2 regions of the Pseudoalteromonas sp. SM9913 genome follow, and region 2 is predicted to be linked to the other one. Evidence: riboswitches for the same ligand, from Rfam matches in the RefSeq annotation. Region 2 holds a riboswitch; the other holds the start of a gene.
What was found. A riboswitch is a leader RNA that binds a small molecule or an ion and turns the genes downstream of it on or off. The one in region 2 is predicted to bind lysine.
Positions count from the first base shown of each region.

Region 1 (4,429 bases), 1.7 Mb from region 2:
GAATGGCTAAGTCGGCTAAGTTTTTTAGGCTAGTAACGTCACCTTGAGTGGCTAAATATTGAAACGAGCCCACCCGAATATGACTGCTGGCGAGTCGGGTTACAATAGCACCTGGTTGAGGTGGGTTGCGATAAACGGTTTCGCCACTGCCAACCACGGCTAAACAACGCGTTGTTGGAATGCCAAGCGCGTGCATAGCTTCGCTCATTACGTACTCACGAATAGCTGGACCTAATGCACAGCGGCCATCGCCTCCGCGCGAAAATGGCGTAGCACCAGCGCCTTTTAATTGCAGATCCCAAAGCTGATTTTTATCATCGCTAATCGCACCGAGCAAATGTGCCCTACCATCCCCTAGTCGCGGTGAAAAGTGACCAAACTGATGACCAGAATATCCCAGTGCCACCGCAGAAATCGCTTGGGGTTCATTACCGCTAAATATATTTGCTCGAGAATCGGCACTCACCTGTATATTAAATTGCTTAGCTAGGGGCTCATTCCATAACAATAACTGTGGCGCTGTCACCTTGGCTGGATGATCGCTAATTGCAAACCCCTCACCAATGTCGGTATACCTTGGCACTAATTTCATGTTTAATCCTATTGTTTTTGGCTGATACCTACGCGATTGTCACCTACACCATAAGCGACAATTAAGCTTAGCTCTTGCATGCTTAAGCCGCTTTGCTGCTGCAGTTCATTAAAGAATGCCTGCGCCGCACTTAGTGACTTTTTAGTTTGTAATCCGCCATCTATAATTTTATGGGCACGCAAATAGCTTTCTACGTCTCTTGAAAGTAAAAAAGTATCTTTTCCTAAGGCGCGCAGCGCATAAGGGCCGGTATTACCACCAAGCCTTGCACCATGCTTTTTTAAATACGCCCACAAGCCAATAATATCTTCACTTGGCCAGTTAGCAATAAACTCACTAAAGCTGCCGTATTGCTCTGCAACTTCGTGGATCATATACGCATTTTCAGTAATAGTTTTTACTTTTTTATAGTTGCGTACAATCCGCTCATCACTGGCTTTTTGCTCAAGCATATCCGGTGGCATCATCAATAGTTTTTCAACATTGAAATCCCAGAAAACCTCTCTAAATCCGGCCCACTTACTGTTGATCACCGACCAATAAAAACCACTTTGAAAAACTTTCCGAGTAAATTCTTCTAGCCAATCATCATCACTTAATGTGACGAGTTGCTTTGTTGATAAAGGTTTTGCGAGTAACAACTTAAGCATTTTTTCAGAGCCCTTTCGCTCTACCGCTCGCTTATAAATATCACTAAATTTTTCCATCTGCTTAATACCTTACTTCGACAATAGTACTAGTGTACGAGAAAAGCAGCTAATACGTAATAACTGTCAATCAGGATGAATCTATCTATATTTAGTCACTTGACACCTAGACGGCTAAAGTGGTTTAATCGCCACACTTACCCTATTACATTGTATTTGCTGATTGATTTTTCAATAGCAAGTGCAAAGGGCTGGAAGAGGTGCGTTATTCAGGTAGCGTATGTTAGGAGCGCAAACTCCATTGAGCATACGTGAGGGGAATTAACGCCGAGAGGTAACACTTTTTTGTGAAAGGTTGCTTCGGGCGACTAGGCTGAATCCTAGCGACTGTCACCAATAACATATTTGGTGGAGAGCTTCTGGTCTTAGTATAATAAGGCCGTGCGCCCTATTATTTAAGCCCATTCGCTCTTCGAATTATAAACACATTCAAAGAGTCAGGCATCCTAAATACCCGCCAAAAACTCGACGAATGCCCTATAAGTTCGTGAGAGATGATCAACAACTTCAATATTAACAATTTCCATTTATGGACTGCGCTGATCACCCCATTTGATCAAAATGGCCTAGTTGATTACGCAACCTTAGACACCTTGGTGGCCGAACAAGAAGCCGCTAACAATGGCATTTTACTGCTAGGTAGCACCGGCGAAGGGTTAGCCCTTACCCTCAAAGAACAGCAAGCCATCGTAGAGCATGTCTGCCAATTACAGCCGAGCGTCCCCCTTATGGTTGCGGTAGGCGGTAGTAACTTAAAGCAACAGCTTGAATGGGTTAATTACTGCAACCAGCTGCCTATCCATGGTTTTTTACTCGGCTCGCCTTTGTATGCCAAACCCGGTGCAGTGGGGCAAACGCATTGGTTTGAAAGCTTACTCAATGCCAGTTCTCATCCTTGTATGCTTTATAACGTACCAGGACGTAGTGCGGTTAGCATTCCCATTGCAACCATTGAAAACCTCAAACAACATAAAAATTTATGGGCACTGAAAGAAGCCAGTGGCTCTATCTCTCAATTTGAAGCCTATCGACAAGCAGCGCCTGAACTAGCCATTTTTAGTGGTGACGATGCCCTCATGCCTTATTTTGCCCAAGCAGGTGCAAAAGGTTTAGTGTCGGTTGCAGCCAATGCATGGCCAGTGCAAACCCATGAGTTTGTAAAGCGCAGTTTAAGCGGCCAACACCCTAATCTTTTTGTCCAGTGGTCTAGTGCTATCAATAGCTTATTTTCAGTAGCCAACCCTATCCCAGTCAAAGTGTTAATGCATTTACAAGGGCGTATTGGCAGTCCGTATTTACGCCCACCTTTAACACACCTTGAGCTGACACACACAGATGACATTTCATCGGCAAACAACACCATTTTATCTTGGCATTAAATACAGGTTTTTATAATGAACTGGTTAGAACTATTAAATAATTTAGAAACGGGCGCGGTTCGCGCAGCAACACAAGACGAAAACGGCCAATGGCACGCTAACGTAGAAGTAAAGCAAGGCATTTTAGAAGCCTTTAAAAACGGTCAAAACACCGAGTTTGCTGGCGGTTTTGTTGATAAACATAACTTAGCGCCGCAAAGCTTTGAAGCCACAGCAGGCGTTCGCATGGTACCCGGTGGTTCAAGTGTGCGCCGTGGTGCACATGTTGCCAAAGGCACTATTATTATGCCACCTGCGTACGTAAATATTGGTGCATTTATTGACGAGGGCACTATGGTAGATAGCCACGCGCTCGTAGGGTCGTGTGCTCAAGTAGGTAAAAATGTGCATTTAAGCGCAGCGGTACAATTAGGCGGAGTACTTGAGCCCATTGGTGCCAGCCCTGTGGTCATAGAAGACGATGCATTCATTGGTGCAGGCTGTGTGATTGTTGAAGGCGTGGTAGTTAAAAAAGGCGCGGTACTTGCCCCAGGTGTTCGCTTATCTGCAACCATCCCTGTTTATGACTGCGTAAATGAGCGCCAGCTTGATAAAGGCGAAGCAATCCCTGAATACGCGATTGTGATCCCTGGATCTCGCCCTGCGTCAAACGATTGGGCGCGCGAGCAAGGCTTAAGCATGTCGTGTGCGTTAATTGTTAAATACCGTGACGAGCAAAGTGATGCGTCATTATTGCTTGAAGAGGTTTTACGTTAATGACCTTTTTGAGCACGCCCGTTAAAACCGCTATTGATAAGCTAGCAACTGAGCTTGATACGCCCTTTTTTGTTTATGATCTTGATTCACTAAACACACATTTAACGCGTTTAGTGGCACAAACCGAGGTAAAACTCTGGTATGCAGTTAAAGCGAACCCGTTATCTAGCGTGATCCAACGCTTAAATAACGCTGGTTTTAACTTTGATGTCGCCAGTAAAGGCGAGCTTGAGCAAGTCCTTGCTCAAGGAATTAACAGTGAACGCGTGCTCAACACGGGGCCTGCAAAAAGCCCTAAACAAATTAAGCACTTTATTGCGCGTGGCGTGCGTACCTTTGTGGCCGAAAGTCTCAATCAGGTACGTTGGCTCAACGAACAAGCGATTGCTCAGCAGTGCCAGTTGCAGGTTTTATTAAGGGTACAATTACGCTGGCCTGAGGGTGATAAAAATCCTTTAGGGGGCGATAGTCTTACTCCATTTGGCTTAGGGTGCGACGAGTGGCAGACGCTAAATACCAGTGATTACTGTGCACTTAATTTTGACGGTCTGCATATTTTTCAGTGGGGCAACATGCTTAGCAGCGACAAACTCGCTGAGCTGTGGACACAAATGATTACGCCGTTAAGGCAACTTGCTGAGGATTTAAATATTAACCTCAAGGTGCTGGATTTAGGTGGTGGTTTAGGTATTCCCTATACGCTTGATACGCCCAGTCTAAGTTGGGATGCACTCATAGAGGCGCTTGCAAAAATTAAATGCGATGCGGGGGTTACTGAGCTATGGATGGAACTAGGTCGCTACGCTGTAGGCGAATGCGGCCACTACGCCACACCTGTTGTTGAGCGCAAACTAAATTACGGCCAACAACAGGTGATTATGAGCGGCGGCATTAATCATTTATTGCGCCCTGCGGTCACCAGTCAAGATTTCCCTGCGCGTTTATTACGAGATTCAAACGCAGCAAATCAAGCAATGAGCCTATACGGCCCCTTA
Region 1 is NC_014803.1:206,369-210,797, reverse strand. Features, by position in the region: gene PSM_RS01020 (protein adenylyltransferase SelO) at 1-592, opposite strand, end outside; gene PSM_RS01015 (DNA-3-methyladenine glycosylase I) at 601-1,299, opposite strand; lysine riboswitch at 1,487-1,666, shown strand; gene dapA (4-hydroxy-tetrahydrodipicolinate synthase) at 1,794-2,678, shown strand; gene PSM_RS01005 (2,3,4,5-tetrahydropyridine-2,6-dicarboxylate N-succinyltransferase) at 2,694-3,434, shown strand; gene PSM_RS01000 (PLP-dependent decarboxylase) at 3,434-4,429, shown strand, end outside.
Region 1: another riboswitch for lysine. It lies ahead of dapA (4-hydroxy-tetrahydrodipicolinate synthase); the one in region 2 lies ahead of lysC (lysine-sensitive aspartokinase 3).

Region 2 (4,429 bases):
ATACTCATCAAACGCTTCTATCACGGCTTTATAGCGTTTTTGTAGCGACTGCACTGCATTATTAGATTTGGCTTGCTCAACAATATTTAAAATGGCGTTTTCGTTGTGTAAAAACAGTTTGATTATTTTACGCACCCGATCATCCATAATACGGCTAAAGCGGCGTAAATCATCAAAATCTTCCATTTCACCGGCATTAGATAGCCGATTACCTAAACGGGCCAAATCATCAACCAAGACACTAATTTCTTGTGCTAAGCCTAAATGTTCTTCTTGCAGTAAAAAGGTGGCAAAATCGGCAATGGCGCGGTTAATTTCCAGTTGTGACGATTTAGCCAGCGGAATAATAATTTCTTGATTTAATAACCGGTTGGTTTCTTTATAAATACGCTCATTATTCCACGTGGGTTGCTTTTGCTTAATGGCATTTTGAAGATCTTTAATACTAAAGTCGGCCATTTTAAAGCGCTTAAATAATAGCTCTAATACACCCCAGTGTTCATTTAGGGTATTAAGTAGCTTTTTAGCTGGGATCATAAGGCGTTGCAACTTCCTAGTATTCGTTATTTTATATTTCTCGAACTTATATGGTATTCGTTTTTGCGACGATTTAATAATAGTTTTTACACCCGCTTAGTGATAGTATCCGCGCCGAATATAGGCACATAGAGTTTGTGGGTATATTTTTTACATGGTTTCAATTTTTACTTAACCCCGAAGGTTGTTTAATATCATGGTTTCCTCGATTATCCTGACGCTGATAGCGATTGCATTCTTGCTTATCGTTATTGAGGATGTGATCCACGTTAACAAAGCCAAAACGACGTTATTTTTTGGTACACTTTGCTGGATTATCTCCTTTATTTTTCCTCTTAATGGGCAAAGCCCCGAAACGATTCAAACCCTCCTAGACCACAATATTTTAGAAATTGCTTCTTTATGGCTGTTTTTAATGGCCGCAATGACCTTTGTCGCCTATTTAAACTCTAAAGGACTTATCGAAAATGTTGTGAATCGGATTATGCCAACCAGCATTAGTGAGCGAAAGCTGATGTTTTTGGTGGGGTGTTTTGCGTTTTTATTTTCATCTATTTCTGACAACGTTACGGCCACGCTAATATCACTGGCAGTGATTATGTCATTAAAACTTGAAGCCAAAAAGTTAGTTAAGTACGCCACGCTTATTGTATTTGCTGTAAACTCCGGTGGTGTATCACTTATCACGGGTGATGTAACCACACTTATGATTTTCCTTGATGGTAAAGTAACAATTAGCAATTTATTACTGTTAATTGTGCCTGCGTTACTAAGTGTATTATTACTGGCTACTTTGTTATCAATTGGCATGAATAAGCAACTCGAGTTTAAAAAAACTAAATTTAAACGTATTGAAAAAACCGACATAACCATTGCGGTTATTTTCTTCACTACGGTTATTGCTACGCTTACATTGAGTGTTTTATACAGTGTACCGCCTCTGCTTACTTTTTTATTGGGTTTATCTATTATGTTTTTAGTCGCGCAATTTTTAATGCGCAAAAAAGACATCAACAAAGATATGATCGATTTTATACGCGACATAGAGTACGACACCTTATTGTTTTTCGTGGGTGTGTTACTGCTTGTTGGTGCGTTAAAAGAAGTTGGGGTACTGAGCCAATTTACTAATTTGTATACGGTAATGGCGCCAGAGTACGCAAACTACTTAATGGGTATTTTATCTGCAGGTGTTGATAACGTGCCACTAACGGCAGCGTTATTAAAAGCCGACATTGTAATGAGTCAACAGCATTGGTTGTCGTTTACGTATGCAACCGGTGTAGGTGGCTCTATGCTAATCATTGGCTCGGCGGCCGGTATTATAGCCATGAGTAAGGTAAAAGAGCTGACGTTTGCAAGTTACCTTCGCTTATCGCTGTATTTATTACTGTGTTACACCTTTGGTTATGCGGGCTCTTACTTAATGGGTAGTTTTATTTGATTTTATAGTAAAACGACTTGACAGCTAGACGTCTAAACGATAACTTTCAAAGCCGCACTCTTAGTGCGGTTTTGTTTTATTAGCCACAGGTTAATAATACATTCAGAAGAGGTGCGATACTTAGGTACTTAATGTGAGGCAACGACAGCCTGCGATCATTAAGGAGGGAAGTACTCGCCGAGGAAAATAATGGGTCGTTACCATTGTTTTTCGGTTTATGGGGCTGAATCCTCAAAACTGTCACCAATTTAGGTGGAGAGCTTCTGGCAGTAGATTTTTCTTATCTTTATTTCCTGCCAAGTTCTTCTTGTTTTATTGCGGTTTGGATGCCGCGAAAGGAGACGAAATGACTACCCAACCAGTGCCACAAAGTTCACAGTGCACAAAATCAGATTACATTGTTGCCAAATTTGGTGGCACCAGCGTTGCTAACTTTGAGGCGATGAGCCGTTGTAGCGAAATTATCGTAAACGATAAAAATGTACGTATTGTTGCAGTAAGCGCCAGTGCCGGAGTGACCAATCATTTAGTGGAGCTTTGCAAAGCGGGTATTGAAGCCACTAAACGCCAACAGCATATTGATGGTGTCCTTGCGATTCAGCAGGCTATTTTAAATGACCTGTCGTTAGATGAGGATTTAGCCCTTGGGTTTAATCAAACGCTTGATGCATTTCAAACGTTGGCGGCACAAACACTCAATACTGAGCAGCAGTTCGATGAGCTACTTAGCTTTGGCGAGCGTTTATCGTCGTACTTATTTACCCAAGTACTAAGGTTAAAGGGTTTAAATGCCACTCGTTTTGATGTGCGCCAGGTGCTTAAAACCGATAGCCAATTTGGTAAAGCAACACCAAATGTGGCCGCCACAGCGCAAGCCGCTCAAACACATTTAATTCCGCTGCTTGATGATAGCGTTATTGTGACCCAAGGGTTTATTGGTAGCGATGCAAACAATTTAACGACCACGCTCGGTCGAGGCGGCTCAGATTATAGCGCTGCACTGCTTGCTGAGGCTATTAACGCTAAAAGTGTGCATATTTGGACTGACGTAGTGGGTATTTTTAGCACCGATCCTCGTTTGTGTGTAAAAGCCACTCCTATTGCGCGTTTAAGTTTTGATGAAGCAGCAGAAATGGCGACCTTTGGCGCTAAAGTATTGCACCCGGCAACTATTTTACCTGCCAGTCGCAGCCATATTAATGTGTTTGTTGGCTCAAGCACAGAGCCAGAACTTGGCGGTACGTGGATTGAACGTGAAAAATCGCAGCTACCTGGTATTCGTGCGGTAACGCAACGTAAAAATCAAATATTATTAACCCTTAAAAGCCCAGAAATGCTGTTAGCCAGTGGCTTTTTAGCCCGTATATTTACTATTTTAAGTGAGTGCAATATTTCGGTAGATTTGGTCACCACTTCTGAAATTAGTGTGGCAATTACCCTTGATAATGCGCCTAATGCATCACGCCCAGAGCTAGATCAAGAGTGCTTGGATAAACTCGCTGAATTTTGCCATGTATCGGTTGAAAACAATTTAACGCTGGTAGCGTTAATTGGCTCTGAAATTGTTTTGCGCCAACATGAAATGAATTTAATGAAAGTATTATGTGACTTTAATATTAGACTCATTTGCCATGGTGCAAGTAAACATAACTTGTGCTTTTTAGTTGAGCAAAGCGAGTCTGATGCAGTGGTTCAAGCGATTCATAGTCGATTACTAGAAAGTGATTGCGCTGCGTAAATCGTTAATAGTTATTATTGAGCACCGCCAGTCGGTGCTTTTTTTTGCCACAACGCTAATATCAAACATGTCGTTATGTGCTCCAACCACGGTATTGCTACAAGCTGTAAGCTGAGTGTTATTAAGTTCGTTAAACACATTAGGGCTTAATAATTGAGCAATGGGGCGGCTGGTGGCTTTAGCCAGCGCTTCTTTTAATGTCCAAATCCTAAAAAAATGATGTGCTTGAGTTGTTATGTTATCTGTATTGGTTATTAAACTCACTTCGGCTGGGTGGTAAAAGTGTTTAGCGAGTTTATTAAAAGGGCGCTTTAAACTAATTTTTTCAATATCAAAGCCAAATTGAGTTGATGCTACATTTAACGCTGCACCTACAAAACCATGAGAATGAGAAATACAGCAACTGATCACGCCTGTTGTATTTTTAATATGTAATTCTAATTTACTGTTATCGGGGTTAAATTCAGAACTAATATCACACAGCTTTAATGATGCATAAGAAGAACAAGCGGTTTTTACTAGGTATTTAAGCACTAAACGTGTGGCTAAATATTCTTGTTTAGCCTGTGGATTTTTACGCCGATTAATAACATTGAGCTCAAAAGGGCTTAAATAGTGGGGTAAATCAAATTCACCCACATTGAGGGTTGTTGCGTTAAGCAACGCAATGCAATGGCTGTTATTTGCTAAAGCGGGCGTGGCTTTTAGCT
Region 2 is NC_014803.1:1,888,841-1,893,269, reverse strand. Features, by position in the region: gene PSM_RS08650 (hypothetical protein) at 1-537, opposite strand, end outside; gene nhaD (sodium:proton antiporter NhaD) at 734-1,981, shown strand; lysine riboswitch at 2,080-2,252, shown strand; gene lysC (lysine-sensitive aspartokinase 3) at 2,328-3,719, shown strand; gene PSM_RS08635 (4'-phosphopantetheinyl transferase family protein) at 3,696-4,429, opposite strand, start outside.